One region of the Lelliottia sp. EB106-05-01-XG201 genome, then DNA from elsewhere that is predicted to be linked to it. Evidence: predicted binding sites of a transcription regulator. Region 1 holds the regulator's gene; the other holds the start of a gene.
What was found. Region 1 encodes LexA, which represses DNA repair genes until DNA is damaged. Its sites were predicted from a motif close to TNCTGTATGTACATACAGNA; they were not measured.
Positions count from the first base shown of each region.

Region 2: a site for LexA is predicted at 8,962-8,981, ahead of sulA (SOS-induced cell division inhibitor SulA). Genes of this name have one in related genera too.

Region 1 covers NZ_JBYTDV010000001.1:304,690-319,468, reverse strand. The annotation lists gene alr (alanine racemase) at 1-1,059, opposite strand, end outside; gene dnaB (replicative DNA helicase) at 1,219-2,631, opposite strand; gene AC3WS9_RS01440 (quinone oxidoreductase) at 2,706-3,689, shown strand; gene pspG (envelope stress response protein PspG) at 3,867-4,109, opposite strand; gene dusA (tRNA dihydrouridine(20/20a) synthase DusA) at 4,248-5,243, opposite strand; gene AC3WS9_RS01425 (conjugal transfer protein TraF) at 5,325-6,635, opposite strand; gene AC3WS9_RS01420 (cupin domain-containing protein) at 6,802-7,290, opposite strand; gene zur (zinc uptake transcriptional repressor Zur) at 7,407-7,922, shown strand; gene AC3WS9_RS01410 (CsbD family protein) at 7,991-8,200, opposite strand; gene dinF (MATE family efflux transporter DinF) at 8,346-9,665, opposite strand; gene lexA (transcriptional repressor LexA) at 9,732-10,340, opposite strand; gene AC3WS9_RS01395 (diacylglycerol kinase) at 10,450-10,818, opposite strand; gene plsB (glycerol-3-phosphate 1-O-acyltransferase PlsB) at 10,973-13,393, shown strand; gene ubiA (4-hydroxybenzoate octaprenyltransferase) at 13,484-14,353, opposite strand; gene ubiC (chorismate lyase) at 14,366-14,779, opposite strand, start outside.
Region 2 covers NZ_JBYTDV010000001.1:2,987,547-3,002,325, forward strand. The annotation lists gene rlmI (23S rRNA (cytosine(1962)-C(5))-methyltransferase RlmI) at 1-1,140, shown strand, start outside; gene hspQ (heat shock protein HspQ) at 1,201-1,518, shown strand; gene AC3WS9_RS14120 (CoA-binding protein) at 1,555-1,968, opposite strand; gene csgI (curli synthesis inhibitor) at 2,142-2,804, shown strand; gene mgsA (methylglyoxal synthase) at 2,891-3,349, shown strand; gene helD (DNA helicase IV) at 3,394-5,448, opposite strand; gene AC3WS9_RS14140 (YccF domain-containing protein) at 5,572-6,018, shown strand; gene yccS (YccS family putative transporter) at 6,038-8,200, shown strand; gene AC3WS9_RS14150 (TfoX/Sxy family DNA transformation protein) at 8,157-8,783, opposite strand; gene sulA (SOS-induced cell division inhibitor SulA) at 9,002-9,511, shown strand; gene ompA (porin OmpA) at 9,868-10,923, shown strand; gene matP (macrodomain Ter protein MatP) at 10,988-11,440, opposite strand; gene AC3WS9_RS14170 (AAA family ATPase) at 11,626-13,386, shown strand; gene fabA (bifunctional 3-hydroxydecanoyl-ACP dehydratase/trans-2-decenoyl-ACP isomerase) at 13,455-13,973, shown strand; gene rmf (ribosome modulation factor) at 14,050-14,217, opposite strand; gene pqiC (membrane integrity-associated transporter subunit PqiC) at 14,472-14,779, opposite strand, start outside.

The DNA of each region.
Region 1 (14,779 bases):
CACCCGCGACGTCAGGCGTGTGATAAGTTCGTAAGCACTCACTTTCGTGATTTCAGCAATGCGCTCGACGGGCAGACCTTCGCCCCACATCACCACCGGGTCACCGGCTTTATCATCGGCATCCGGTCCGAGATCGACGCAAACCATATCCATCGCCACGCGGCCGACAATCTTCACTTCACGACCGTTGACCAGCACCGGTGTACCGGACGGTGCCGCGCGCGGATAGCCGTCGCCGTAGCCCATCGCCACCACGCCCAGACGCGTATCGCACTCGCTCACCCAGGTGCCGCCGTAGCCGACCGGTTCACCCGCTTTGTGCTCGCGCACGGCAATCAGGCTGGAGACCAGGGACATCACCGGCTGGAAGCCAAAGTCCGGGCCCCAGGGTTTGTTCTCCAGCGGCGATACGCCGTAGAGAATAATGCCCGGACGCGCCCAGTCGAAGTGCGACTGCGGCCAGAGCAAAATGCCGCCGGACGCCGCAATGGAGCGCATCCCCGGTTTGCCTTCGCAGAAGGTGTTGAAGATATCGAGCTGCTGCTCCGTTGCGCCGCACTCTGGCTCATCGGCACGCGCAAAGTGGCTGACGATGTTCACCGGCTGACGTACGTTTTTGCACTGGCTCAGGCGCTGATAAAAGGCCTCGGCCTGCTCCGGACGCACGCCCAGACGGTGCATACCGGTGTCGAGTTTCATCCACACGGTGACCGGCTCGCTCAGCGTGGCGGTTTCCAGTGCGGCTAACTGCTCTTCGTTATGCACCGCGGTGTGCAGATGCTGGTCGGCAATGGTCGTCAGATCGGCGGCTTCGAAAAAGCCTTCGAGTAACAGAATCGGCTGGGTGATACCGCCCGCGCGCAGGCGCAGGGCTTCTTCGAGACGGGCGACGCCAAAGGCATCGGCATCAGGGAGCGTTCGCGCGGTCTCAAGAAGACCGTGTCCGTAAGCGTTCGCTTTCACGACTGCAACGAGCTTGCTGGCGGGCGCCAGTTCACGCAGACGTTGCAGGTTGTGTCGCAGAGCGCGGCGGTTAATGACTACAGTTGCCGCTTGCATTTGAATTTGAAATCCTTGCCGTTAAGAAAGAGTATTCCTCTAAATCATTTGCGTCACAGCAAGGCGGCAAGCCCGTGAATCCCCGGGAGCTTAGTCAACTAAGCGACCGGGGTGAGCGGGCGCAGCCAACGCCGCTGTGGCGCGAAGGATGACGAGGAATTATTCGTCGTCGTATTGAGGTCCCGCATAGTTATCAAAACGCGACCACTGACCGTTAAACGTCAGACGCACCGTCCCGATCGGGCCGTTACGCTGCTTACCAATAATGATTTCCGCGATGCCTTTCATGTCGCTGTTCTCGTGATAAACCTCGTCACGATAGATGAACATGATCAAGTCGGCATCCTGCTCGATGGAGCCGGATTCACGCAGGTCGGAGTTGACCGGGCGCTTATCGGCGCGTTGTTCCAGGGAGCGGTTAAGCTGCGATAGGGCCACCACGGGGACCTGTAACTCTTTCGCTAACGCTTTGAGAGAGCGGGAGATTTCGGCGATTTCCAGCGTACGGTTATCGGAGAGCGACGGCACGCGCATCAGCTGCAGGTAGTCGATCATGATAAGGCCGATGCCGCCGTGTTCACGGGCGATACGCCGCGCGCGGGAGCGGACTTCCGTCGGCGTCAGGCCGGAGGAGTCATCGATGTAGATGTTACGTTTTTCCAGCAGAATGCCCATGGTGCCGGAGATGCGCGCCCAGTCTTCGTCGTCAAGCTGGCCGGTACGAATGCGGGTCTGATCCACGCGCGACAGAGACGCGAGAGAACGCATCATAATCTGGTCGGAGGGCATCTCCAGACTGAAGATCAAAACCGGTTTATCCTGCAACATCGCCGCGTTTTCGACGAGGTTCATCGCAAAGGTCGTTTTACCCATCGACGGACGCGCCGCGACGATAATCAGATCCGACGGCTGCAAACCGGCGGTCTTTTTGTTGAGATCGTCATAACCAGTGTTCACACCGGTGACGCCGTCGTGCGGCTGCTGGAAAAGCTGTTCGATACGCGCGACGGTGGAATCCAGGACTTCGGCGATGTTTCGCGGCCCTTCGTCTTTGTTCGCCCGGCTTTCGGCGATTTTAAACACGCGGGATTCGGCGAGATCCAGCAGGTCTTCGCTGGTGCGGCCCTGCGGGTCAAAGCCCGCTTCGGCGATCTCATTCGCCACAGCGATCATCTCACGAACAACGGCGCGTTCGCGCACGATGTCTGCGTAGGCGCTGATGTTCGCCGCACTTGGCGTGTTTTTGGATAATTCTGCCAGATAGGCAAAACCACCGACAGAATCGAGCTGCCCCTGGCGCTCCAGAGACTCTGCCAGCGTAATCAGGTCAATCGGGCTACCGGCTTCCTGCAGGCGCGCCATTTCGGTAAAGATATGGCGGTGTGGACGGGTATAAAAATCATCGGATACCACGCGCTCGGCGACATCGTCCCAGCGCTCGTTGTCCAGCATCAAACCGCCCAACACCGACTGTTCCGCTTCAATCGAGTGCGGCGGGACTTTGAGTCCGGCGACCTGCAAATCGCGCTCGCGAGGCTCAGTCTGTTTGTTGAAGGGTTTATTTCCTGCCATAGTGAATGGATTACCATAAATTGAGAGACGGGGAAGTATAACCGTCTGCAAATGAATCGACAAAGGAGTTCAACGTGGCAACTCGTATCGAATTTCACAAGCATGGTGGTCCTGAAGTCCTGAAGGCGGTGGAGTTTACCCCCGCCGCACCTGGGGAGAACGAAATCCAGGTCGAAAACAAAGCGATTGGTATCAACTATATCGATACCTATATCCGCGGCGGTCTCTATCCGCCGCCGACCATGCCGAGCGGCCTGGGAACCGAAGCCGCAGGTGTCGTGGTGAAAATCGGCAGCGGCGTGAAGCATATTAAAGAAGGCGATCGCGTGGTGTATGCCCAGTCGCCGCTCGGCGCGTACAGCTCGATTCACAACGTGCCCGCCGATAAGGCCGCTATTCTGCCGAACGCCATATCCTTTGAGCAGGCAGCGGCGTCATTCCTGAAAGGGCTGACCGTCTATTATCTCCTGCGTAAAACCTACGAAATCAAACCCGATGAGCAGTTCCTGTTCCACGCCGCGGCGGGCGGTGTCGGGCTTATCGCCTGCCAGTGGGCCAAAGCGCTCGGCGCCAAACTGATCGGCACCGTCGGCAGCGCGCAAAAAGCGCAGCGTGCCCTGCAGGCCGGTGCGTGGCAGGTGATTAACTATCGCGAAGAGAGCATCGCCGAGCGCGTGAAAGAGATCACCAACGGCAAAAAGCTGCGCGTGGTCTATGACTCCGTCGGAAAAGACACCTGGGAAGCGTCGCTCGACTGCCTGCAGCGTCGCGGTTTGATGGTGAGCTTTGGTAACGCCTCCGGCGCAGTCACCGGCGTGAATTTGGGCATTCTCAATCAGAAAGGCTCGCTGTATGTCACGCGCCCTTCCCTGCAAGGCTACATCACCACCCGTGATGAACTGACGGAAGCCAGCAACGAGCTGTTTTCGCTGATCGCCAGCGGCGTGATTAAAGTGGATGTGGCAGAAGCACAGAAATATCCGCTGAGCGATGCGCAGCGCGCGCATGAAGTGCTGGAGAGTCGCGGGACGCAGGGGTCGAGTTTGCTGATCCCATAAAAAGAATTAGGGCTTCCTGTAGGAAGCCCATTCTTTTTTTAGTTCGGCTGTATGTAGGGTACAGCTCGATGAATTCTTTAACGGCAGCCATAGTGACAGATTCGATAAGTAAATCCTATTCTGTTCTAAGCCTCGCTGCTGGAAAAGTTACAGGTATGTGACGAGCGCCTCAATACCTTAGTAACGAAAGCGGTTATTGCGCTGATACTGTGGGACTTTTGGCGCTTTTATCGCCCGAATCACCCACACCACAGCGACCGCTAACAACAGCCACGGCAGCAGTTTAATCATCAGCGCAAACAGCCCGCCGATAAACATCACCACCGTCGCCACCACCAGTGCAGCCAGAATGCCAAGCAGCGAAATTCCGGTCGCCATCAGCATGACAAAAAATCCAATCACAAACAGCAGTTCCAGCATGGCTCTCTCCCACATGAATACCTCAGATATACAGTGGGTATTACAAGAAACGTGCCAAAATTAACTTATTGAATCCAAAACAAAACGCCCCGCGAACATTCGCAGGGCGTGGTGAATTTGACGAACTTTTGGTGAAAATTATCGCTTGTCAGCGACCAGACGCAGGGCCTGCTCCAGGACTTCGATATCTGCCCCGGCTTTATGGGCATTTTCACTCAGGTAGCGACGCCACTGACGCGCCCCCGGAATGCCCTGGAATAAACCGAGCATATGGCGCGTCACATGGCCCAGATAGGTGCCGTTGCTCAGCTCGCGCTCGATGTACGGATACATGGCGCGCACCACGGCAACCGGATCTTTATCGGTGCCGTCCACGCCGAAGATCTCACGATCCACCGAGGCCAGAATGCCCGGATTTTGATACGCCTCGCGACCCACCATCACGCCGTCCATGTGTTCTAAATGGGCTTTGGCTTCGTCGAGAGATTTGATGCCGCCGTTGATCGACATGGTCAGATGCGGGAAATCACGCTTGAGCTGATACACGCGCGGGTAGTCCAGCGGTGGAATTTCACGGTTCTCTTTCGGGCTGAGACCGGACAGCCAGGCTTTACGCGCGTGGATGATAAACGTCTCGCACTCACCTTTTCCGGCCACCGTATTGATGAAATCGCACAGGAATTCGTAGCTGTCCTGGTCGTCAATCCCGATACGGGTTTTGACCGTCACCGGAATCGACACCACGTCGCGCATCGCTTTGACGCAATCGGCCACCAGTTGGGCATTGCCCATCAGGCAGGCGCCAAACATGCCGTTCTGCACGCGGTCGGACGGACAGCCGACGTTGAGGTTGATCTCGTCGTAGCCGCGCTCTTGCGCCAGTTTCGCGCAGTGCGCCAGCGCCGCCGGGTCGCTCCCGCCGAGCTGCAAGGCAACCGGATGCTCTTCGTCGCTATAGGCCAGATAGTCGCCCTTCCCATGAATAATCGCCCCGGTGGTCACCATTTCGGTGTACAGCAGCGTGTGGCGAGAGAGCTGGCGCAGGAAATAGCGGCAGTGTCTGTCGGTCCAGTCGAGCATCGGCGCGATGGAAAAACGGTGTGCAGGGAAATTTGACTGTGATTCTGACGACATGGCGAAGTTTTAAGCATTTGGTGGAAAAGGGGCGCTACTATAGCACAAAGAAAAGCCGGAGGCGCATGGCCTCCGGTCGTCTTAGAAGGTGACGCTCAGCTGCGCGCCCGCGCCCCAGGTTTTGTCTTCCCCGTACAGGCCCATCAGATCCACATGGACTGCGTTGAACGGCGCAAAGCCAAGACCGCCGGTGAAGACGTTGCTGTCGTTGTCTTTCACGTCCGCACGATAACCGGCACGCACCGCCAGCCAGCTGAGGGGCGTGACTTCCGCACCGACGCCGACATACTGGGAGTTTTCTTCGCTTTTGAAGCCTTTGGTTTCGGTCAGATCGCCATCGGCGGTGAGCGTCACCAGATCGTTATGCCAGGCCACGCCAGCGGTCACCAGCGGACGGATCTGGTAGGTATCTTTGTAGTTCACTTCCTCACCCGTGCGGCCATTACGAATGCGCACATCTTTGGTGTCGATATCACGCGACATCAGGTTTTGTCCGCTCAGGCCCACCGTCCAGTGCTGGCCAAAATCAGCGGTCACACCAGCATCGACGTTGAAACCGGTATCGTCCGTGCGATAGCGGCTGTTGTTCCAGTCATCGCTGTCGTAAGTGTAGATGGAGGTGGTGTAGTTATAGAGCCAGGTTTTTTGCAGTTTTGGCGTGATACCGACAGAGACCGGCACATCGGCGATATCAAACTGACGCGCCACCGCCACGCCGTAATCGGAAACAATTGCTGCCCGGCCAGACGCGGTGGAGTTGAGGTTTTTGGTGATTTGATCCGAACCATTCAGGGCCGCATCGAGCGCGACGCTTCCGGCCACCAGTTTGCTGTTCTGGATGCTGCGCAGATAATCAATATCCTGCTGGTCAATGGAAGAGCTGACGCGCGCGTGGGCGTAGCCTTTTGCCACGAAGGCAACCGCCAGGACATGGTTGGGAATGCTGACCGCAATTCCGGCACCGGCGTTAGCGCGGGCAGTTTTGCCTTTCAGATCGTCCAGCTCGTCAGCAAGATCTTTCGCCGCGCTCTGGAATTGGTTCACGGATCCTAAGGGATTGGCGATGATCTCAGCCGGTGTCAGGCTGTTGATCACATTGTCGTAGTGATCGACTTTATCGCTGATATCGTCGATCTGATCCTGCAGATTGTCTTTGTCGGTGATCTGCGCGCCGACCGAAGGCAGAATCACGGTAATGTCGTCATCCGGCTTAGACTTTGCCAGCAGCGCCGGGTTAATGAAGGCTCCACTACCGTAATTGCCCGAAGCAACGCCCGTACCACCCATCGCGTCACTACGCGCTTCTGCCCAGGTATTAGCGGCGGACGCCTCGTTTGCCACAAACAGGGAGACAGCGATGCTAACCACCGAAAATTTTAAATGTTTTTTCACAGTATGCTCGTTTTATAGTCTGTTATTTAACAACCCTGTTATCTCTTAAACAGGGACGAACTATTGCTGTGAATAACATCAAAAAGACACGCTATTTCCTTAAGTTAAATCTTCCGGCTGGCCTGTTGTAATTTGTGACGGCCCTCAATATTTATAGAAGAGGAAATTATTTTCGCCCAGGTTTTCCGTCATGCGGGCCAAAAAACTGCGGGGGATGGTCCACCCAGCGGTCCTCTCGGGTGGCGGCATACACCGGATTGAGCGGGTAATAGATGCGGTTGTGTTTTTTGTTCGCCTCGCCCACGACCAGCAGCCGAACCTCTTCCTCGGTGTTGTTGATAAAGGTGTGGCAGACCCCGGTTCCGGCCGGAAAACCGACGCTGTCGCCCGGCTCAAGTTTCCATAAATAACCGTTAATCCATGCCTGCGGATGCCCTTCAATCACGAAGATAAACTCCTCTTCGTCGCTTTCGGCGTGGGGATAGGAAGTGCGACGGCCCGGCGGCAGGCGTTCATGGTGAATACCGATCCGCCCCAGCCCCAGTTTTCGGGCCAGCGGCGCGCCGATAGCAAAGAGTTCGTCACTGTCCGGGTAAGTCGAATCGTCGGCACCTTCGACGTCGCGCCAGTGTCGGATGCAGTCAGGTCTTTTCATTCTGTTTATTCCCTTGTTTCGATGCGTCAGGTATAGCACACCGTGGCGGATCTCGGCGTTTTCAGCAGAACATGGTAAAGTGAGGGTTTTCCAGACTCCATACTCCGAGGTGCGACATGGACAAGACCACGATGCAAGATCTGCTGGCGCAAGCTGAAAAGCTCTGCGCTGAACGCAATGTGCGCCTGACCCCGCAGCGCCTTGAAGTGTTACGTCTGATGAGCCTGCAGCGCGGTGCCATCAGCGCCTACGATCTGCTCGACCTGCTGCGCGAAAGCGAGCCCCAGGCGAAACCGCCAACGGTCTATCGTGCGCTGGATTTCCTGCTGGAACAAGGGTTTGTTCATAAGGTCGAGTCGACAAACAGCTACGTGCTGTGCCATCTGTTCGATCAGCCAACGCACACTTCGGCCATGTTTATCTGCGATCGCTGCGGTGCGGTCAAAGAAGAAGGGGCGGAAGGCGTGGAAGACATTATGCATTCGCTGGCGGCAAAAATGGGCTTTGCCCTGCGCCATAACGTGATTGAAGCGCACGGGTTGTGCTCGGCGTGTGTCGAAGTGGAAGCCTGTCGCCATCAGGGCGAGTGCCAGCACGATCACTCCATTTTAGTGAAGAAAAAACCGCGCTAAAAACAAAGCGGGCGGCTGTTAGGCCGCCCTCAGGGATTGTACTTCCGTGTACAACGGGTAGAACTCTGTTACCAGCGGTAGTCGTTGCGTTTTTCCCAGTCAACAACCTCTTTTTCCGCCTGATCTTTCGCGTAGCCGTAGCGTTCCTGAATCTTACCGACCAGCTGTTCGCGTTTACCTTCAATGACGGTCACGTCATCATCGGTCAGTTTACCCCACTGTTCTTTCGCTTTACCTTTGAACTGTTTCCAGTTACCGCCGATTTCGTCTTTATTCATAATCATATCCTCATCGTTCGGTTATCACGTAAAATTCGTGTCGTCCGTTACGTTCATTTCTGCTGGACGTGATATTAATTGTAGATAAGGATTTGGCAGACGTTGAGAGATTCAGAATCTTTAACCGTTTCGTCAAACGAAGCCACTACGCAAACCAGGTATTATTGCGCCAGTGACGCCGCCAGATCACCGCCAGAGAGAGGCCGCGCAGAGCGAGGAACACCGCCAGGGCCAGCCACAAACCGTGATTGCCAAGCCAGGGCAGCGTGAAAAGTGTCAGGGCAAAACCGGCCGCCGCGACCGCCATGCTGTTTCGCATCTCAGCCCCGCGCGTCGCACCGATAAACATGCCGTCGAGCAAGTAGCACCACACCCCCACCACCGGTAAAACGACCTGCCAGAGAATGTAGTGATTTGCTAGCTCGCGCAGCTCAGGCAGCGAGGTTAAGAGCGCCACAATATTCGTTCCGAACAAAGCGTAGACGAGCGCGAAGCATAGTGCCACCAGTCCCGACTGCCGACAGGCCGCCCGCCACACCTCCTGCAACTGCCCCGTCTCGCGCGCACCATACGCCTGCCCTGAATGGGCTTCAACCGCATAGGCAAACCCGTCCAGCGCGTAGGCGGTGAAGGTCAGCAAGGTCATGAGGACCGCGTTCACCGCCACGATCTCCGGCCCGAGCCGCGCACCAAATACCGTTAGCGCGCCAAAGCAGAGTTGCAGCAGCAGCGAACGCAGCATGATGTCGCGGTTAAGCGCCAGCAGTTTGCGGATATTGCCGTGCCAGGCGGTTTTCAGCATCGCGAGTGTGATGCCACGCATCACCAGCACGCGTTTCACCATCCACAGGCCGATGAAGAAGGTGCCGTATTCCGCGACGACGGTCGCCAGCGCGGCCCCCTGCACGTTCATGTGCAGGCCCATCACCAGCCACAGATCGAGCACGATATTGAGCAGGTTTCCCACCACCAGCAGGATCACCGGCGCGCGGGCGTACTGTACGCCGAGCAGCCAGCCGAGCAAAACGAGGTTTGCCAGCGACGCCGGGGCGCTGAGCCAGCGGATTTCAAGGAAACGTCGCGCCTGTTCGAGCACGGCTTCACTGCCGCCGACCACGTGCAGCGCCAAATCGATCAGCGGCGTACGCAGCAGCACAATCAGCAGCCCTGCGCCGAGCGCAAGAATTAGCGGCTGGACCAGCGCACGAGCCAGACGAACCGGATCTTTGGCGCCAAATGCCTGGGCCGTCAGCCCGGTGGTGCTCATGCGTAAAAAGAGCAGCAGCATAAAGAGGAAACTGGTCGCCGTCGCGCCGATGGCCACGCCGCCGAGATAAACAGGGGAATCCAGATGGCCAATCACCGCCGTATCGACCAGCCCTAGCAGGGGAACGGTGATATTGGAGAAAATCATCGGCAGCGCAAGACGCCACAATGCCTTGTCTGAGGGAGTCAGCAGAGACATGAGAAAGTACCGGGAAAGATAAGAGACAGTCAGGCTGCGGAAAGACCGCAGCCTGTCAGAGAGACATTACAGCCATTCGCCGTTGCGGATCACGCCCACAGCCAGACCTTCGATGGAGAAAGCCTGTTCGCGGAGATCGACCACAATCGGGGAGAACTCGCTGTTTTCTGGCAGCAGCTGTACCGTGTTGCCCTGTTTTTTCAGGCGCTTCACGGTCACTTCGTCGTCGATGCGCGCAACCACAACCTGGCCGTTACGCACATCCTGGGTTTTGTGAACCGCCAGCAAATCGCCGTCCAGAATGCCGATGTCTTTCATGGACATCCCGCTGACGCGCAGCAGGAAATCAGCACTCGGTTTGAACATCGCCGGATCGACCTGGTAATGCCCTTCAATGTGTTGCTGTGCCAGCAGAGGCTCACCCGCTGCGACACGGCCCACCAGTGGCAGACCCTCTTCTTCTTCCACCAGCAGGCGAATGCCGCGTGACGCACCCGAAACAATCTCAAGGACGCCTTTACGCGCCAGCGCTTTGAGGTGCTCTTCAGCGGCATTTGGAGAACGGAAGCCCAGACGCTGCGCGATTTCCGCACGCGTTGGTGGCATTCCCGTCTGGCTGATGTGATCCCGAATAAGATCGAACACCTCTTGCTGTCTGGCCGTTAACGCTTTCATTCCGCCCCCTGGGTGTATATACAGTTATGCTGTGAGTATATACAGTCAAAGGTGATTTTGGAATCAAAAACTGCACAAAAAACCAGAGACTTATTCGATTCCTGAAGGCTTATCGAAAATGTGACCAAAGAAGCGTGATCCAGGTGATGGCAGCGATGATAATCGCCAGCAGCACGGCGGCAGAGCCCATATCTTTTGCGCGGCCCGAGAGTTCGTGGAAATCAGACCCGATGCGATCCACCACCGCTTCGATAGCACTGTTCAGAATTTCCACTATCATCACCAGAAGGACTGAACCAATGAGAAGCACGCGGGTAATAGGATCAACATCGAGGAAACAGGCGATGATCACCGCGACGACGGCGGCAACCCCCTCCTGGCGAAACGCAGCTTCATTGATCCATGCGGCGCGGAAACCTTTCCATGAATATCCGGCAGCTTTGATGATTCGGGTTAACCCAGTGGTATTATTGGCCATTAAAAGAACCTTTTCTTAGATTTAGCGTCAGTAACTATAGCTGTAGCGCATTGCCATGCAGCCTGAAGTATGACCGGTAACAACAGAAATTTTGCGCGCTTTCTGTTATCCTTGCGCCGCATTTGCATTATTAACCAGAGGCTTTACATCGTTTATGTCCGGCTGGCCACGAATTTACTACAAATTACTTAATTTACCATTAAGCGTCCTGGTAAAAAGTAAGTCTATCCCGGCGGAACCCGCGCTGGAATTAGGGCTCGATACCTCGCGCCCAATTATGTACGTTTTGCCTTATAACTCGAAGGCAGACTTACTGACGCTGCGCGCCCAGTGTCTGGCGCACGACTTACCCGATCCGCTCGAACCCCTTGAGGTCGACGGAACGCTGCTGCCGCGCTACGTGTTTATTCACGGCGGGCCGCGCGTGTTCACCTATTACACGCCGAAAGAAGAGTCGATTAAGCTATTCCATGACTATCTCGATCTGCACCGCAGCAACCCCAGCCTGGATGTCCAGATGGTGCCGGTGTCGGTGATGTTTGGTCGTCGTCCTGGACGTCAGAAAGGCGAAGAGAACCCGCCGCTGCGCATGCTGAATGGTATTCAGAAATTCTTTGCCGTCTCATGGCTGGGGCGCGACAGCTTTGTGCGTTTCTCCCCTTCCGTTTCGCTGCGCCGCATGGCGGATGAACACGGCACGGACAAGATTATTGCCCAGAAACTGGCTCGCGTGGCGCGTATGCACTTCGCCCGTCAGCGTCTGGCGGCCGTTGGCCCGCGTCTGCCTGCGCGTCAGGATCTGTTCAACAAACTGCTGGCCTCGAAAGCCATTGCTCGCGCCGTCGAAGACGAAGCGCGCAGCAAGAAAATCTCTCACGAGAAAGCCCAGCAGAACGCGATTGCCCTGATGGAAGAGATTGCGGCCAACTTCTCCTACGAGATGATCCGCCTCTCCGACCGTATCCTGAGCTTCACCTGGAACCGTCTCTATCAGGGGATTAACGTCCACAACGCCGAGCGCGTGCGCCAGCTGGCCCACGACGGCCACGAGATTGTCTATGTGCCTTGCCACCGCAGCCACATGGACTATCTGCTGCTGTCCTACGTCCTTTATCATCAGGGACTGGTGCCACCGCACATCGCCGCCGGTATCAACCTGAACTTCTGGCCAGCCGGCCCGATTTTCCGCCGTCTGGGTGCGTTCTTTATTCGTCGTACCTTCAAGGGCAACAAGCTCTACTCCACGGTGTTCCGCGAATATCTGGGCGAGCTGTTCAGCCGCGGCTATTCCGTTGAGTATTTCGTCGAAGGTGGCCGTTCTCGTACGGGCCGTCTGCTTGACCCGAAAACCGGCACCCTGTCGATGACCATTCAGGCGATGCTGCGCGGCGGTACGCGCCCTATTACGCTGGTGCCGATCTACATCGGTTACGAGCACGTGATGGAAGTGGGCACATACGCCAAAGAGCTGCGCGGCGCGACCAAAGAGAAAGAGAGCCTGCCTCAGATGCTGAAAGGCCTGAGCAAGCTGCGTAATCTCGGTCAGGGCTACGTCAACTTTGGCGAGCCGCTGCCGCTCATGACCTACCTGAATCAGCACGTTCCCGAGTGGCGCGAGTCTATCGACCCAATCGAAGCGATTCGCCCAGCCTGGCTGACGCCGACGGTGAATAACATCGCCGCCGATCTGATGGTGCGTATTAACAACGCCGGTGCAGCTAACGCCATGAACCTGTGCGTCACGGCGCTGCTGGCGTCTCGTCAGCGTTCACTGACGCGCGAACAGCTGACCGAGCAGCTCGATTGCTACCTGGACATTATGCGTAATGTCCCGTATTCCGCCGACTCTACCGTTCCATCTGCGACCGCCGGTCAGCTGATCGACCACGCGCTGCAGATGAACAAGTTCGAAGTCGAGAAAGATACGATCGGTGACATCATCATTCTGCCGCGCGAGCAGGCGGTGCTGATGACCTACTATCGCAACAACATCGCTCATATGCTGATGCTGCCGTCCCTGATGGCGGCGATCATCACTCAGCACCGCCGTATTTCCCGTCAGGAACTGCTGCGTCACGTTGAGACGCTCTATCCGATGCTGAAAGCCGAGCTGTTCCTGAGCTGGAGCAACGAAGAGCTGGCGATCGAGCTGGATAAACTGACCGCCGAGCTGCTACGTCAGGGTCTGATCGCGGTGAAAGACGATGAGCTGCATATCAATCCGTCGCGCTCCCGTACCCTGCAGCTGCTGGCCGCCGGTGCGCGCGAGACGTTGCAGCGCTACGCCATCACCTTCTGGCTGCTGAGCGCGAACCCGTCCATCAACCGTGGAACCCTGGAAAAAGAGAGCCGCACCCTGGCTCAGCGTCTGTCCGTGCTGCACGGCATTAACGCGCCAGAGTTCTTCGATAAAGCGGTGTTCAGCTCTCTGGTGCTGACGTTGCGTGATGAAGGCTATATCAGCGATACCGGCGATGCGGAACCTGAAGAGACGATGCGGGTTTACCAGATGCTGGCGGAGTTGATTACGTCTGATGTGCGTTTGACGATTGAGAGTGCGACGCAGGACGAGTAATAAAAAAGCCGGGTGGCGGCTTCGCCTTACCCGGCCTACGATTTAGCACAACATGTAGGCCCGGTAAGCGTAGCGCCACCGGGCTTTTTTTCAGGCAAAGTAACTCATCGCCAGCCCCAAAAACAGCACCAGGCCAACGTAGTTATTATTCAAAAATGCTTTGAAACAGGCTTCACGCTCGCGGTTGGCAATCAGCTTCTGCTGATACACAAACAGCATTCCCGCCACCAGCACCGACCAGTAAAACTCCCAGTTCAGGGCGTTCAGATAGCCAATCAGTACCATCAGCCCTAACACGGCGACCTGCAAAATTCCGATGATCAGCTTATCGTGACGACCAAACAGAATCGCCGTCGATTTGATGCCAATTTTCAGATCGTCATCGCGGTCCACCATGGCGTACTGTGTGTCATACGCCACGGCCCACAGGATGTTGGCGAGGAACATTAGCCAGCAGCTTAAGGGGACGGATTCGCTGACGGCGGCGAACGCCATCGGGATCGACCAGCCGAAGGCCGCGCCCAGCACCACCTGCGGCAGATGGGTATAGCGCTTCATAAACGGATAAACCCACGCCAGCGCCAGTGCCGCCACCGAGAGCAAAATCGTCATGGTGTTAAGCGTTAAGACCAGCAGGAAAGCGAGTAATACCAGCACCACAAACAGCGTGCGGGCCTCTTTCTCCGAGACCTGGCCGCTCGGCATCGGGCGGTTAGCGGTGCGTTTCACGTGACCGTCAAATTTGCGGTCGGCATAATCGTTCACCACACAGCCCGCAGCACGCATCAGCCAGACGCCGGCCACAAACACCGCCAGGATCCACAGCGGCGGCAAACCTGGGGTGGCAACCCACAGCGCCCATAGCGTTGGCCACAGCAGCAAAAAAGTGCCGATGGGTTTATCGGTGCGCATCAAGCGGTGAAAAGCCAGCAGCTTGTCCTGCGTCAGACTCCACTCCATTTTCAAATCCTCTTAGTACAACGGCGATGCAGGCAAAAAGAGTTCTGTCAGCATGAGCGGCTTGCCGCTTAAGCGCAGGCGGGAACGGCGTCCCCACAGGTCTGCATCGCGACCAATCTCAATAAAATCACGGGTGAGCTCAGACGACGTGAAAAGATAACGTCCCAGCGGGGTTTTGCCCAACTGTTGCAGCGCCAGCTCCGGGCCGCACAGGGTCGATTCCGGGACCACCGTCCGCCCGGCAAGCCAGGGTTCACCGTCGGCGCAGAGTAAAATCTCGCGCAGCCAGTAGCGCTCCTCTTTCGGCAGCAGCGGCAGTTCACTGGCGACGTCTTCAGGCGCGACAAAGCCTTCCTGAATCAGCGTGACCGTGACTTTTTTCCCCTGCTGCTCAAAGCGTTTCGTCATGGAATCTTCCAGCAGCAG
Region 2 (14,779 bases), 2.7 Mb from region 1:
CGCCATCCCTGGGTCTTTTCCGGCGCGGTTGCCCGCATGGAAGGGAAAGCCAGCCTCGGTGAAACCATCGATATCGTTGACCATCAGGGGAAATGGTTAGCTCGCGGCGCATACTCGCCTGCCTCCCAGATCCGCGCGCGCGTCTGGAGCTTCGAGAAAGACGAAACCATCGACATCGCCTTCTTCACCCGCCGTTTACAGCAGGCGCAGGAGTGGCGTGACTGGCTGGCGAAACGCGACGGGCTGGACAGCTATCGTCTGATCGCCGGTGAGTCAGACGGTCTGCCGGGCGTGACCATCGACCGCTTCGGCAATTTCATGGTGCTTCAACTGCTGAGCGCGGGCGCAGAATATCAGCGCGCGGCGTTAATCAGCGCGCTGCAAACCCTGTATCCGGAATGCGCCATTTACGATCGCAGCGACGTCGCGGTACGTAAAAAAGAGGGCATGGAGCTGACGCAAGGTACGGTCACCGGCGAACTGCCGCCTGCCCTGCTGCCGATTGAAGAGCACGGCATGAAATTGTACGTCGATATTCAGGGCGGCCATAAAACCGGCTATTACCTCGATCAGCGCGACAGCCGCCTGGCGACGCGTCAGTACGTGAAGAACAAACGCGTGCTGAACTGCTTCTCCTACACCGGCGGTTTTGCCGTTTCCGCGCTGATGGGCGGTTGCAGCCAGGTCGTCAGCGTCGATACCTCTCAGGAAGCGCTGGACGTGGCGAAACAGAACGTCGAGCTAAACAAGCTGGATCTGAGCAAAGCCGAATTTGTCCGCGATGACGTGTTCAAACTGCTGCGTAAATATCGCGACCAGGGCGAAACATTCGACGTGATCGTGATGGACCCGCCGAAGTTTGTCGAAAATAAAAGCCAGTTGATGGGCGCCTGCCGTGGCTATAAAGATATCAACATGCTCGCCATCCAGCTGCTCAATCCAGGCGGGATTTTGCTGACGTTCTCCTGCTCTGGCCTGATGACCACCGATTTATTTCAGAAACTGATCGCAGATGCCGCTGTAGATGCGGGCCGTGATGTACAATTTATAGAGCAGTTCCGTCAGGCGGCCGATCACCCGGTGATCGCTACCTATCCGGAAGGGCTGTATCTGAAAGGGTTTGCCTGTCGCGTCATGTAGCTTGAAAAGTGGAATGTTGCCCATACATCTGATGCAAGTAACATTTCCCGGGAGGTGACTATGATTGCCAGCAAATACGGTATCGGCCAGCAGGTGCGCCACTCCCTGTTAGGGTATCTGGGGGTGGTGGTGGATATTGACCCGGAATACTCCCTTGATGAACCGTCAGCGGACGAGCTGGCGGTTAACGCCGAGCTTCGCGCTGCACCCTGGTACCATGTGGTCATGGAAGATGACGATGGTCAGCCGGTTCACACTTATCTTGCGGAGGCGCAGTTAAGCAGTGAACTGCAGAAGGAACATCCTGAGCAACCTTCCATGGACGAACTGGCCCAGACCATCCGCAAACAGCTCCAGGCTCCGCGCCTGCGGAACTAACTAAATAAAAAAGCCCGATTCAATCGGGCTTTTTTATTACTTCGCCAGACCCAGTCGCGGGATATCAATCGCCGGACAGCGATCCATCACCACGTTTAACCCGGCATCGCGCGCCAGAACGGCCGCCTGTTCGTTAATCACGCCAAGCTGCATCCACAGGGTTTTCGCCCCAATCGCTATCGCCTCTTGCGCCACGCCCCAGGCCGCCTCTGAGTTACGGAACACATCCACCATGTCGACTTTCTCAGGCACATCGGCAAGCGTTGCGTAGCCCTGTTGCCCCAGCAGCGTTTTACCCGCCACCTTCGGTGAAACCGGAATCACATGATAGCCCTGGTCGAGAAGATATTTCATTACGCGATAGCTGGGACGATCGGGTTTATCACTCGCGCCCACCAGCGCGATGGTACGGGTCGAGGTCAGAATGGCGATAATCTCGTTCTCTTTCATGGTGTTTCTCCTGGCTTTTTTTAAAGTGTACGCCAAAGCCCTTCAGGCAACCATTCATCCCATACATCTGTATGAGGGCAAAACCCTGGAATATGTCTATATGTTAGTAAACGTGTTTATCGAAAAATTTAGATACATTATTACGACGAAAGTATTTTCGACAGGAGCGCCTTATGAAGACCGGCATTGCCTCTGCTGTGATTGCATTATTGATGCCGGTCTGCGTTTATGCCACAACGCTGCGATTATCCACGGACATTGATTTGCTGGTCCTCGACGGCAAAAAAGTCTCCAGTTCGCTGCTGCGCGGCGCGGACAGCATCGAACTGGATAACGGGCCGCATCAGATTGTCTTTCGCATCGAAAAAAACATTCGTCTCTCCAATCACGAGCAGCGCCTCTACATCTCCCCGCCGCTGGTGGTGAGCTTTAACACGCAGAAAATCAGCCAGGTGAATTTTAATCTGCCGCGGCTGGAGACGGAAAAAGAGTCCGAATCCTTTGAAGCCGCGCCAAAACTGGAGCTGCTGGACGGCGATGCGATGCCCATCCCGGTGAAACTGGACATTCTGGCACTGACCAAAACCCCGAAAGGGCTGGATTACGAAGCGGACACGGAACGCTATAACAAAGCGGGCAAAACCGCGTCGTTGCCGAAGTTTGCCACCATGATGGCGGATGACAGCACGCTGCTCTCCGGCGTGTCTGAGCTGGACGTGATCCCCCCGCAGTCGCAGACGCTAACCGAGCAGCGCCTCAAATTCTGGTTCCAGCAGGCCGATCCCGACACCCGCACGCGTTTTTTACAGTGGGCGAAGCAACAACCTTCGTCCTGAGCCACATTTTTTCGCCCTTTCTCTTGCAGCGTCAGGCGGTTCCCGTCATCGTGTAGCCAGTTAACCTGAACCTGACGGAAAAGATTATGGAACTGACAACACGTACCCTGCCGGAGCGCAAACACATCGCGCTGGTCGCGCACGATCACTGTAAGCAAATGCTGCTGAACTGGGTTCAGCGCCACCAGGCTCTGCTGGAAAAACACAATCTGTCTGCAACCGGCACCACCGGAAATCTGATCCAGCGTGAAACCGGGCTGGAAGTGAACGCCATGCTGAGCGGCCCGTTGGGCGGCGATCAGCAGGTGGGCGCGCAGATTTCGGAAGGGAAAATTGATGTGCTAATTTTCTTCTGGGACCCGCTAAACGCGGTGCCGCACGATCCGGATGTGAAAGCGTTGCTGCGCCTCGCAACCGTGTGGAATATTCCGGTTGCCACTAACCTCTCTACCGCCGACTTTATTATCGAGTCGCCGCAGTTCAACGCGCCGATTGAGATCCTGATCCCGGATTATCCGCGCTATCTGGCTGAACGACTGAAGTAAGTGTTTATGCCGGGCGGCGACTTCGCCTGACCCGGCATTAATCTTTAAGGCTTCTTCGCCACCGGCACATCTATATTCTTCAGAATATCCACGAAGCGCGACGGTTCATCTTTGTTGAACAGCAGCCAGACGCGATGGCGTGCGCGGGTAATGGCCACGTACAGCAGACGACGCTCTTCCGCATCCGGGAAATCTTCCACCATCGGCAGCAATGCCTGCTCCATGACCGATTCGCGCGCCGGGGCCGGGAAGCCATCACTGCCCTCCTGCAGCCCAAGCACAATCACGTAATCTGCCTGCTGGCCTTTGCTGGCATGAATGGTTGTGAAGTCGAGCGTAAGCTTTGGCCAGCGGGTGGCCGCTTTCTCGAGGATTGCAGGTTTCAGATGGTGATAGCGCGCCAGCACCAAAATTCGTTCTTCCGCTTTCACATAGCCGCTCATTTTGTCCAGCAGCGCCTCCAGCTGATCCTGCGGCAACAGCGTCACCGCTTTTTTATCCCCGGCCGACAGGCTGTTCAGCGGTTTCACCAGCTGATGCGGGTTCTGCTGGATAAAGCGGTTGGCGATTTCGCCGATGCGGGAATTGAAGCGGTACGTGGTGTCGAGATCGCTACGATCTCCCTCGCCAAAATAGTGATGGAAAGCGGTGGTCAGCGACAGTTGCGCGCCGCTAAAACGGTAAATCGCCTGCCAGTCATCCCCCACGGCAAAGAGCGAAGTGTGTTTGTTCTGCGCGCGAAGTGCCGCCAGCAGCGCGGCGCGCTGCGGGGAGATATCCTGAAATTCGTCCACCAGAATATGTTTCCACGGACTGACGAAGCGCCCTTTTTCGAGAATGATAATGGCCTGATGAATCAGCCCGGAGAAATCGACCGCATTCTCCTCTTTCAGCGCCGATTTCCAGGCTTTCAGCAGCGGAGCCATCAGCTTCACGCGTTTTGAAAACAGCGCCCGCACCTCTTCTGGCGCATTCTCAATCATCTCGGCCTGCGAGCCACCGTGCATGCGCATCAGGCTCACCCAGCGATCGAGACGTGAACCGAGGCGACGCGCCAGTTTCTCGTCCTGCCAGAAACTGCCTTCCGGCACCGTCCAGTTCAGCTCCTCTTCCAGCCACTGACGCCACCCTTTTGCCTGCGCCTTTTTCTCGCTGCACTGCTGCTGCCAGGTGGTGATAAACAGTGAAAGTCTGGCCTGAGTGTCGTTTTCCAGCTTGCTGATGACCGGCACTTTTTTGCTGCCCTGCTGGATAATGTGCAGCGCCAGGGCATGGAACGTCCGCGCGCTGATGTCCCGCGTGTGTAAACGTTCCTGTATACGCTCGTCCATCTCCTGCGCGGCCTTACGACCAAAGGCCAGAAGCAGAATCTGGTCGGCTGTGGCTTCGCCGCGGGCCAGCAGCCATCCGGCTCGCGCCACCAGCACTGAGGTTTTACCGCTGCCCGCGCCCGCGAGCACCAGCAGCGAATGTTCCCCGTTGACCACCGCGCGCGCCTGCGCCGGGTTTAACGGAGAGGATTCGATATTCTGGAAAAACTCGGCGTGCTGCGCCAGCATGGCATCGGTCCAGGCCTGGTTATGCGCCAGTCGGCTTTGGTCGATATCCGTCAGCCAGGCTTTGCACTGGCGCCACGGCTCGCGGCAGTTTTCAAACTCATCAAGACGAGACGAGGGCAGCGGCAGCGCCGTCAGCGCCTGGCGGATCCGCTGCTGCATTCCGGCGGTCTGGGCGCGGGTGAGCCATTTCTTTTGCTCCTGACTCTGGGCGATATCCGCCAGAACCTGCTGCAATACCTGTTCAGCCACCTGACTCATCTCCGCGCTCCACTGCTGCCAGAGCGTGCTCAGATGATGGTGGAAGCGCTGGGTTTCGGCCCATTCGGTCCCGTGCAGACGCACAACTTTATCGGCAGGCAGGACAAACTCCAGCTCGCCCCATACCAGGCCGCGTTTGCAGTGGATAGCCAACAGCTGATTGAATGGAATGAGATATTCGTGGCGTTCACCGGAGACTTTCACCCCGGCGTTAAGAAGGACAACCTTGTCGTACGGATGTTGCGCCAGGCGCTTGCCTAATGATGTCGCTTTTAGTTCCATGTCCAGCCTGATCCACGAAGAGAGTGTTTGCCCATTAGTTTAACCGCCAGTTTTCAGGTGCTCCAGCCTAAAAAAACGTTACAATCATCAGGCTTTAATCATATCGAAAGGAAGTGAGGCTTTATGCGTACCGTTCTGAATATTTTGAATTTTGTCCTTGGCGGTTTTGCCACCACCCTTTCCTGGCTATTTGCCACGCTGGTCAGCATTGTTCTGATCTTCACGCTCCCCCTGACGCGCTCGTGCTGGGAGATCACTAAACTCTCCCTGGTGCCCTACGGCAACGAAGCCGTTCATGTGGATGAGCTTAACCCTGAGAGCAAAAGCGTCCTGATGAATACGGGCGGAACGCTGCTCAATATGTTGTGGCTGATCTTCTTCGGCTGGTGGCTGTGCCTGATGCACATCGCAGTCGGGAACACGCAGTGCATTACGATTATTGGGATCCCGGTCGGGATCGCCAACTTTAAGATCGCCGCGATTGCCCTGTGGCCCGTCGGTCGCCGCGTGGTGCCGGTAGAAGTCGCGCAGGCTGCGCGCGAAGCCAATGCCCGCCGTCGTTTTCAGTAACTAAGGATACGCCGCCCCTATGCTAAGCCCGTTGCTTCGCAGATACACATGGAACAGTGCCTGGCTCTATAACGTCAGGATTTTTATTGCGCTTTGCGGCGCGGCTGCCGTGCCCTGGTGGCTCGGCGAGGTTAAGCTGACTATTCCGCTGACCCTTGGCGTGGTGGCGGGAGCGCTGGCCGACCTTGACGATCGCCTGGCCGGACGGCTGCGCAATCTGGTAATTACGCTGATCTGCTTTTTCATCGCCTCAGCGTCCGTCGAGTTGCTCTTCCCCTGGCCTTGGCTTTTTGCCCTGGGTCTGATGATCTCCACCACCGGCTTTATTCTGCTGGGCGGCTTGGGACAGCGCTACGCGACTATCGCCTTTGGCGCACTGCTGATTGCGATCTACACCATGCTGGGCGTGTCCCTTTACGACCAGTGGTATCAACAGCCGCTTCTGCTGCTGGTCGGGGCGATCTGGTATAACCTGCTGACCCTGACCGGGCACCTGATCTTCCCGATTCGTCCGCTACAGGACAATCTCGCGCGCAGCTATGAACAGCTGGCGCACTATCTGGAACTCAAATCCCGGCTGTTCGACCCGGACATCGAAGAAGAGAGTCAGGCCCCGCTTTACGATCTGGCGCTGGCCAACGGACAGCTGGTCACCACGCTGAATCAGACTAAAGCCTCGCTACTCACGCGTCTGCGCGGCGATCGCGGTCAGCGCGGCACCCGACAAACGCTGCATTATTACTTTGTGGCTCAGGATATTCACGAGCGAGCCAGCTCGTCGCATGTACAGTACGCTGCCCTGCGCGAGAAGTTCCGCTATAGCGACGTGATGTTCCGCTTCCAGCGATTGCTGTCGATGCAGTCCCAGGCGTGCCAGCAGCTGGCACGGTCGATTTTGCTGCGTACACCTTACCAGCACGATCCTCGCTTCGAGCGGGCGTTCAGCCATCTTGATGCGGCGCTCGATCGCGTGCAGGCCAGCGGCACCTCGCCAGAACAGATGAAAGCCCTGGGATTTTTGCTTAACAATCTGCGCGCCATCGATGCGCAGCTGGCGACGATCCAGTCTGAGCAAGCGCTCTCCATACCGGGTAACGAAGCGGAAAACCAGCTCGCGGACGACAGCCCGCACGGCTTCGCGGATATGTGGCTGCGTTTAAGCCGCAACTTCACGCCGGAATCGGCCCTCTTTCGCCATGCGGTGAGGATGTCCGCCGTCCTGTGCGTTGGTTATGCCTTTATACAGATCACCGGCCTGCACCACGGCTACTGGATTTTGCTCACCAGCCTGTTTGTCTGCCAGCCGAACTATAACGCCACCCGCCATCGTCTGGCGCTGCGCGTGATCGGCACGCTCGTCGGTGTCGCTATCGGTCTGCCGGTGCTCTATTTTGTCCCTTCCGTAGAAGGTCAGCTCATCCTGATCGTCATTACCGGCGTGCTGTTCTTCGCCTTTCGTAATGTCCAGTATGCTCACGCGACCATGTTTATTACCCTGCTGGTGTTGCTGTGCTTCAACCTGCTGGGCGAAGGATTTGAGGTCGCCCTGCCGCGCATCATCGACACGCTGATCGGTTGCGCCATCGCATGGGCTGCGGTGAGCTTTATCTGGCCGGACTGGCGTTTTCGCAATCTGCCGCGCGCGCTGGATCTGGCGATTAATGCCAACTGCCGCTATCTGGATGCGATCCTGGAGCAGTACCATCAGGGCCGCGACAACCGTCTGGCCTATCGCATTGCCCGTCGTGATGCCCATAATCGCGATGCGGAACTGGCGTCGGTGGTGTCAAACATGTCAACGGAGCCGCGCGCGACCGCAGAAATTCGTGAAGTCGCTTTCCGGCTGCTGTGTCTGAACCACACCTTCACCAGTTACATTTCAACATTGGGTGCGCATCGCGAGCAGCTCACCGATCCGAACATCCTCGCACTGCTGGATGATGCTGTGTGCTACGTCGATGATGCGCTCCATCACCGTCCGGTCGACGAGCCGCGCGTGCGAAGTGCAATAGATGAACTTAGCCAGCGTATTGCGCATTTCGATCCCGGTGCGGACACCAAGGCTCCGCTCGTGCTCCAGCAAATCGGTCTGCTCATCGCCCTTCTGCCTGAGATTTGCCGCCTGCAGCAGCAAATCGCTACTTACCGGAATGATTTTCCGGCAGTACAGGAAGCGCGTTAAACCACTCCATCAGCTCCCGACGCCTGATCGTCGGGAGCGCCGCCTCATGCAGCCCATCAATCGCCCCGGCCAGTGCAAACAACACTTTGACGCCAAGGTGCCGGTTCAGGGCTCTGATTTTCAGCCAGCATGCTTCTGCCCCCAGCGTCCGCAACATCGCTTCACTGGTGACGCCCGCCTCACACAGGAGAATTTCAATCTGGAACGTCAGGTTGGGCAAATCTTTGAGTCGCCGCCGCTGATGCCGCTGGTAACGCTCCTGCCGGGCTGCCTCGAGCGCAAAGCTTGAAAGCTGCAACAGCCTTTCGCGGTCCTGCCATAATCCTTCATCCACGCGGTAGTAATTCAACAGAACCGGTCTGCCCCGTTTGAGTAAGGTTAAAAAGGAGGAGGACTGTCTTACACAGTACTGCGCGCTTTGCTCACACGCCCGCAGATAGAGTTCGCCATCAGAGACCATCGCGAAGACCGCTTCGTCGACGGCTAATGTGTAGCCGCCAAAGAGAGCCCGATGGTGGATTTCACCCAAAGGTGCGAGGTATTCCTGGGATGTATAGATCCGTTCATAAGATATCTTTTTCATGATATTCACCATATAAATCATAGAGTAACAACACCATTTGCTTACTACCGGATCCGTTAGCAGGAACATAGAAAACTTATTGTCACTCGGCAAGATTATTTTGCAGGACACGCCAATATCGAACTAAATTTGCGAGACGCTTTCCGAAAATGAGGTTGATCTTTGGGCGTACAGGGGTTACTGTATATTCATACAGTAACTACAGGGCTGGAATGATTATGCACACTTCAGGCTATGCAAATCGCTTAACATCTTTTACCTCTTCCGCTGGCAATGGCGCGCAAAAAACGGCCGGACGTGTCTCTACCGGTTTGATCAGTGAAGTGGTATATCGCGAAGACCAGCCCATGATGACACAATTGCTTTTATTGCCGCTTTTACAACAGCTTGGCCAGCAGTCGCGCTGGCAGCTCTGGCTGACGCCGCAGCAGAAGTTGAGCCGGGAATGGGTACAGGCATCTGGGCTGCCCCTCACCAAAATGATGCAGAGCAGTCAGGTCGCGCCATGCCATACGGTGGATTCGATGGTTCGCGCATTGCGCACCGGGAACTACAGCGTTGTGATTGGCTGGCTGGCAGAAGAATTAACAGAAGAAGAACATATTCGCCTGGCGAATGCGGCAGAAGAAGGTGACGCGATAGGGTTCATTATGCGTCCGGTTCGTCTCGATACTCTCGGCAGAGGACACCTGTCTGGGCTAAAAATTCACTCAAATTTGTATCATTAAGTAAATTTAAGAGTATTCCTGGAACTTTTTTTGACATCCGTTGACGCAAAAAGTTCCACAACTCAAAACTTCGAGAAAGCTTGTCTGGCGCGGTTTCCGTTAATTTTACAGCATAAAATTCTCGCTAAAAATGTTAAATATTGCGTATACGGAACTTTTTTTTTCATATGCCTGACAGAGTTCACACTTGTAAGTTTTCGAGTACGTTGTAGACTTTACATCGCCAGGGGTGCTCGGTCTAAGCCGAAGATATCGGTAGAGTTACTAGTTTGAGCTCGCCCCCCGGTGAAGGATTTAACCGTGATTTCTCGACGAGATCTTCATGGCGATTTTTGGATGATAACGAGGCGCAAAAAATGAAAAAGACAGCTATCGCGATTGCAGTGGCACTGGCTGGCTTCGCTACCGTAGCGCAGGCCGCTCCGAAAGATAATACCTGGTATGCAGGTGGCAAACTGGGCTGGTCTCAGTTCCACGACACTGGCTGGTACAACAGCTCCCTGAACAACGATGGCCCAACTCACGAAAGCCAGCTCGGTGCAGGTGCGTTTGGTGGCTATCAGGTTAACCCGTATGTTGGTTTTGAAATGGGTTACGACTGGTTAGGTCGTATGCCATACAAAGGCGACAACGTTAACGGCGCATTCAAAGCTCAAGGCGTTCAGCTGACCGCTAAACTGGGTTACCCAGTAACTGACGATCTGGACGTGTACACTCGTCTGGGCGGCATGGTATGGCGCGCTGACTCCAGCAACAGCATTGCTGGCGACGACCACGACACGGGTGTTTCCCCAGTATTCGCTGGTGGCGTAGAGTGGGCAATGACCCGTGATATCGCTACTCGTCTGGAATACCAGTGGGTTAACAACATCGGCGACGGTGCTACCGTTGGCGTTCGTCCTGACAACGGCATGCTGAGCGTAGGTGTTTCCTACCGCTTCGGCCAGCAGGAAGATGCTGCTCCGATCGTTGCTCCAGCTCCGGCTCCAGCTCCAGAAGTACAGACCAAGCACTTCACTCTGAAGTCTGACGTTCTGTTCAACTTCAACAAAGCAACTCTGAAACCAGAAGGTCAGCAGGCACTGGATCAGCTGTACACCCAGCTGAGCAACCTTGACCCGAAAGACGGTTCAGTAGTGGTTCTGGGCTTCACCGACCGTATCGGTTCTGACGCATACAACCAGAATCTGTCCGAGAAACGTGCTCAGTCTGTAGTTGATTACCTGGTATCTAAAGGTATCCCAGCTAACAAGATCTCCCCACGTGGTATGGGCGAATCTAACCCAGTGACTGGCAACACCTGTGACAACGTGAAAGCTCGCGCTGCACTGATCGACTGCCTGGCACCAGATCGTCGCGTTGAGATCGAAGTTAAAGGTATCAAAGACGTTGTAACTCAGCCTGCGGCATAAGTTATCGTCTTATAAAAAAACCCCGCCATGCGGGGTTTTTTATTGCCTGAAGAAAAGTGAAAAACTATTTTTTGCCAAGCATGGCCTGCAGGTCATTCTTCAGCGTCGACATCTGGTTAGCATATTTCTCTTTATGCTCCGCATCTTCAATCAGCTGCACCACCGTCTCCGACAAGGTTTTTCCTCTGCGCTGGGCCAAACCGGCTAACCGCTGCCAGACCATAAACTCCAGGTCGATAGACTTCTTACGCGTGTGCTGATGTTCAGCGTTAAAATGGCGTTTGCGACGCGCACGAATGGTCTGCTTCATACGGTTTAACAGCGCCGGATTGATGTGCTTTTCGATCCACCCGTTGACCTGTACCGGCTCATTTTCGAGGGTCAGCAAAACATCCACCGCTTCTTTTGCAGCACTGGCTTCGATGTAGCAGGTGATCAGCTCGCCTTCTCGATGCTTTTTGACCAGATACTTCCATTTCCAGCCGCTTTCGAGATTTTCCAGTTGTTGATATTTCATCGCGATCTCAGTGTTACCTCGTAACTATGTTCAGAATATCAGTTTTTTGGCAATCTGCTGAAAAGAAATCATATCCTGAGAGCCTTGCGTCGCATTCACCCTCTGAAATCCCGAATACCACGTGGGAATGGGTCAACGCTTGCGGTATAATCCACCGCTTTACATCTAACTAAAAAACATCAACTTTGACCATTACGAAACTAGCATGGCGTGACCTGGTTCCGGATACTGAAAGCTATCAGGAACTGTTTGCACAGCCAGACCTCGCAAAAGAACACGACTTCATCCTTAGCGACACGCAACCGCGTTTACATTACGCGCTGGAGCAGACGTTAAGCCCATGGACAACCTCCCCCTTCATGTTACTGAAGGCGCCAGAAGAAGCCGAATATTTGGCCCTGATGGCCGATGCCGTGCGTCAATTGCAGCCAGAAGCGGACAACGTTTTTGGTGGGCAATATCGTATCGTGGGAAGTGATGTCACTTTCGAACCCGCAAAAACTGCTGATGAAAATTTTGCTGCCACCGGCGACGTCATTACCGCCGAGTGGGCCGAAGCGGAACAGTTATTTGGCTGCCTGCGTCACTTCAACGGTTCGCTGAGCATTCAGCCAGGGCTGGTACACAAAGCCAACGGCGGTGTGTTGATTATCTCGCTGCGCACCCTGCTGGCACAGCCGCTGCTGTGGATGCGTCTGAAGAACATCGTGACGCATCAGCGCTTTGACTGGGTCGCTTACGACGAATCTCGTCCACTGCCTGTCGCCGTTCCGTCGATGCCCCTGTCACTGAAAGTGATCCTGACCGGCGATCGCGAATCGCTGGCTGATTTCCAGGAGATGGAACCGGAGCTCGCCGATCAGGCGGTCTACAGCGAATTTGAAGACAACATCCAGATCGCCGACGCGGACGACGTGACGCAGTGGTGCCAGTGGGTGCTGGCCGTCGCTGATCGTTTCGCTTTGCCAACGCCTGCGGCAGATGCCTGGACTGGCCTGATTCGCGAAGCGACGCGTGACACGGGCGATCAAGAAACCCTGCCGCTTTGCCCACTGTGGATCAGCAAACAGCTGCGTGAAGTCGGTGTCATTAGCGGTTCCGGCGAATTCACCGGCGAACAATTTGCTCAGATGCTGGCGCAGCGCGAATGGCGCGAAGGCTATCTGGCCGACCGCATGCAGGATGAGATCCTGCTTGAACAAATTCTGGTGGAAACCGAAGGCGAGCGCGTAGGACAAATCAACGCCCTGTCCGTCATTGAGTTCCCAGGTCATCCGCGCGCCTTTGGCGAGCCTTCACGGATCAGCTGCGTCATTCATATTGGCGACGGCGAATTTACTGACGTGGAGCGCAAAGCTGAACTGGGCGGGAACATTCATGCGAAAGGCATGATGATCATGCAGGCCTTCCTGATGTCTCAGCTGCAGCTGGAACAACAGCTCCCCTTCTCTGCCTCGCTGACGTTTGAACAGTCATACAGTGAAGTGGACGGCGACAGTGCTTCTATGGCTGAGCTGTGCGCGGTGATCAGTGCCCTTGCGGATGTGCCGATTAACCAGAGCATTGCGATCACCGGTTCTGTCGATCAGTTTGGTCGCGCCCAGCCCGTTGGCGGCCTGAATGAGAAGATCGAAGGTTTCTTCTCCATCTGCCAGCAGCGCGGGTTTAGCGGGAAACAGGGCGTCATTATCCCTGCGCCAAATGCGCGCCATCTGAGCCTGAGTCAGGCGGTACTTGATGCCGTGGAAGCAGAACAATTCAGCATCTGGGCCATCGAAGATATTACGGATGCGCTACCCTTACTGACGAACCAGGTCTGGGACGGCGAAGTCCAAACGACGCTGATGCAGGCGATCCAGGACCGCATTGCTCAGGCCATGCAGCAGGACGCGCGTCATCGTTATCCGTGGCCGTTACGCTGGCTGAGCTGGTTTAGTCCGAACTGATCGGACTTGTTCAGCGTACACGTGTTAGCTATCCTGCGTGCTTCACTAAAATAAGGCTTACTGAGAACATGGTAGATAAACGCGAATCCTATACAAAAGAAGATCTTCTTGCCTCTGGTCGTGGAGAGCTGTTTGGCGCTAAAGGCCCGCAGTTACCTGCTCCGAGCATGCTGATGATGGACCGTGTCGTGAAAATGACCGAAACCGGCGGCAACTTTGACAAGGGTTACGTGGAAGCGGAACTCGATATCAATCCTGACCTGTGGTTCTTCGGTTGCCACTTTATCGGTGACCCGGTAATGCCTGGCTGTTTAGGTCTGGATGCGATGTGGCAGCTGGTTGGCTTCTATCTGGGCTGGCTGGGCGGCGAAGGTAAGGGCCGTGCGCTGGGCGTGGGTGAAGTGAAATTCACCGGTCAGGTTCTGCCTTCCGCGAAGAAAGTCACCTACCGTATTCACTTCAAACGCATTGTGAACCGTCGTCTGGTGATGGGTCTAGCGGATGGCGAAGTGCTGGTTGATGGCCGTGTTATCTACACCGCCAGCGACCTGAAAGTCGGTCTGTTCCAGGACACGTCTGCGTTCTGATGATTGCTTAAAATCGTTTAAGCATGAAAGGCGAAACCTCCGCATGGCGGAGGTTTCTGTTTTTAAAGAGACGTTATCAAGCAAGAAGTACCCTGTCTCCGATGGCTTCTCGCCAGCCTCCCAGCCATTGTGACCTTTGATTTATCGTCTGATAAGGACACATTTCTTTAGAGCGTCCAGCGATGCCAGCCTGATAACCACGTTGATGAGCCCTTTCCAGGCGATCTCGTTTCTGTCTCTTCATGCCTCGTTTCCCTCATTCTTTGGTCTGGTGGAAAGAAAACAGTGTATGCAAAACGTGCAAACACAGATAACGAATAACCCGAATCTCCCTCAGCGTCAATGCGCAAAATTCACGCCAGTGTCATATTTGTGAGCTACACAGAAGATCATTTGTACAAAAATTGTGAGCTGGCACAAGTAACAGCCTGAACAAAAACCGAAAAAAAAGCCGCCATCAGCGAAACGCGGATGGCGGCTTTCAGTGATGAATTTTACTTATGGCAGACGAGAAATCTCCTGCGCGATGCTGGCCGATTCCTGGGCCCAGCCCTGCGCCAGCACTTTCACCATCTCGTCATAACCGTCCTGCTGCTGTTTCAGCTCCAGGTGGAACGGACGCTTAATCAGCTGTCCCTGATGGTTCAGCAGCCACTCACCGCTGATCACCACCTTCCCATCGTAACGACCATGGAAACCCGTCACGTTGACGTTGAGGGTGTCCTGATCGCTGCCCAGAGGCTGAGAGGCCACTACCCAGCCCGGAAGCTGGCTGCTCAGGTTCGCCACCAGCGTATTACGTAATT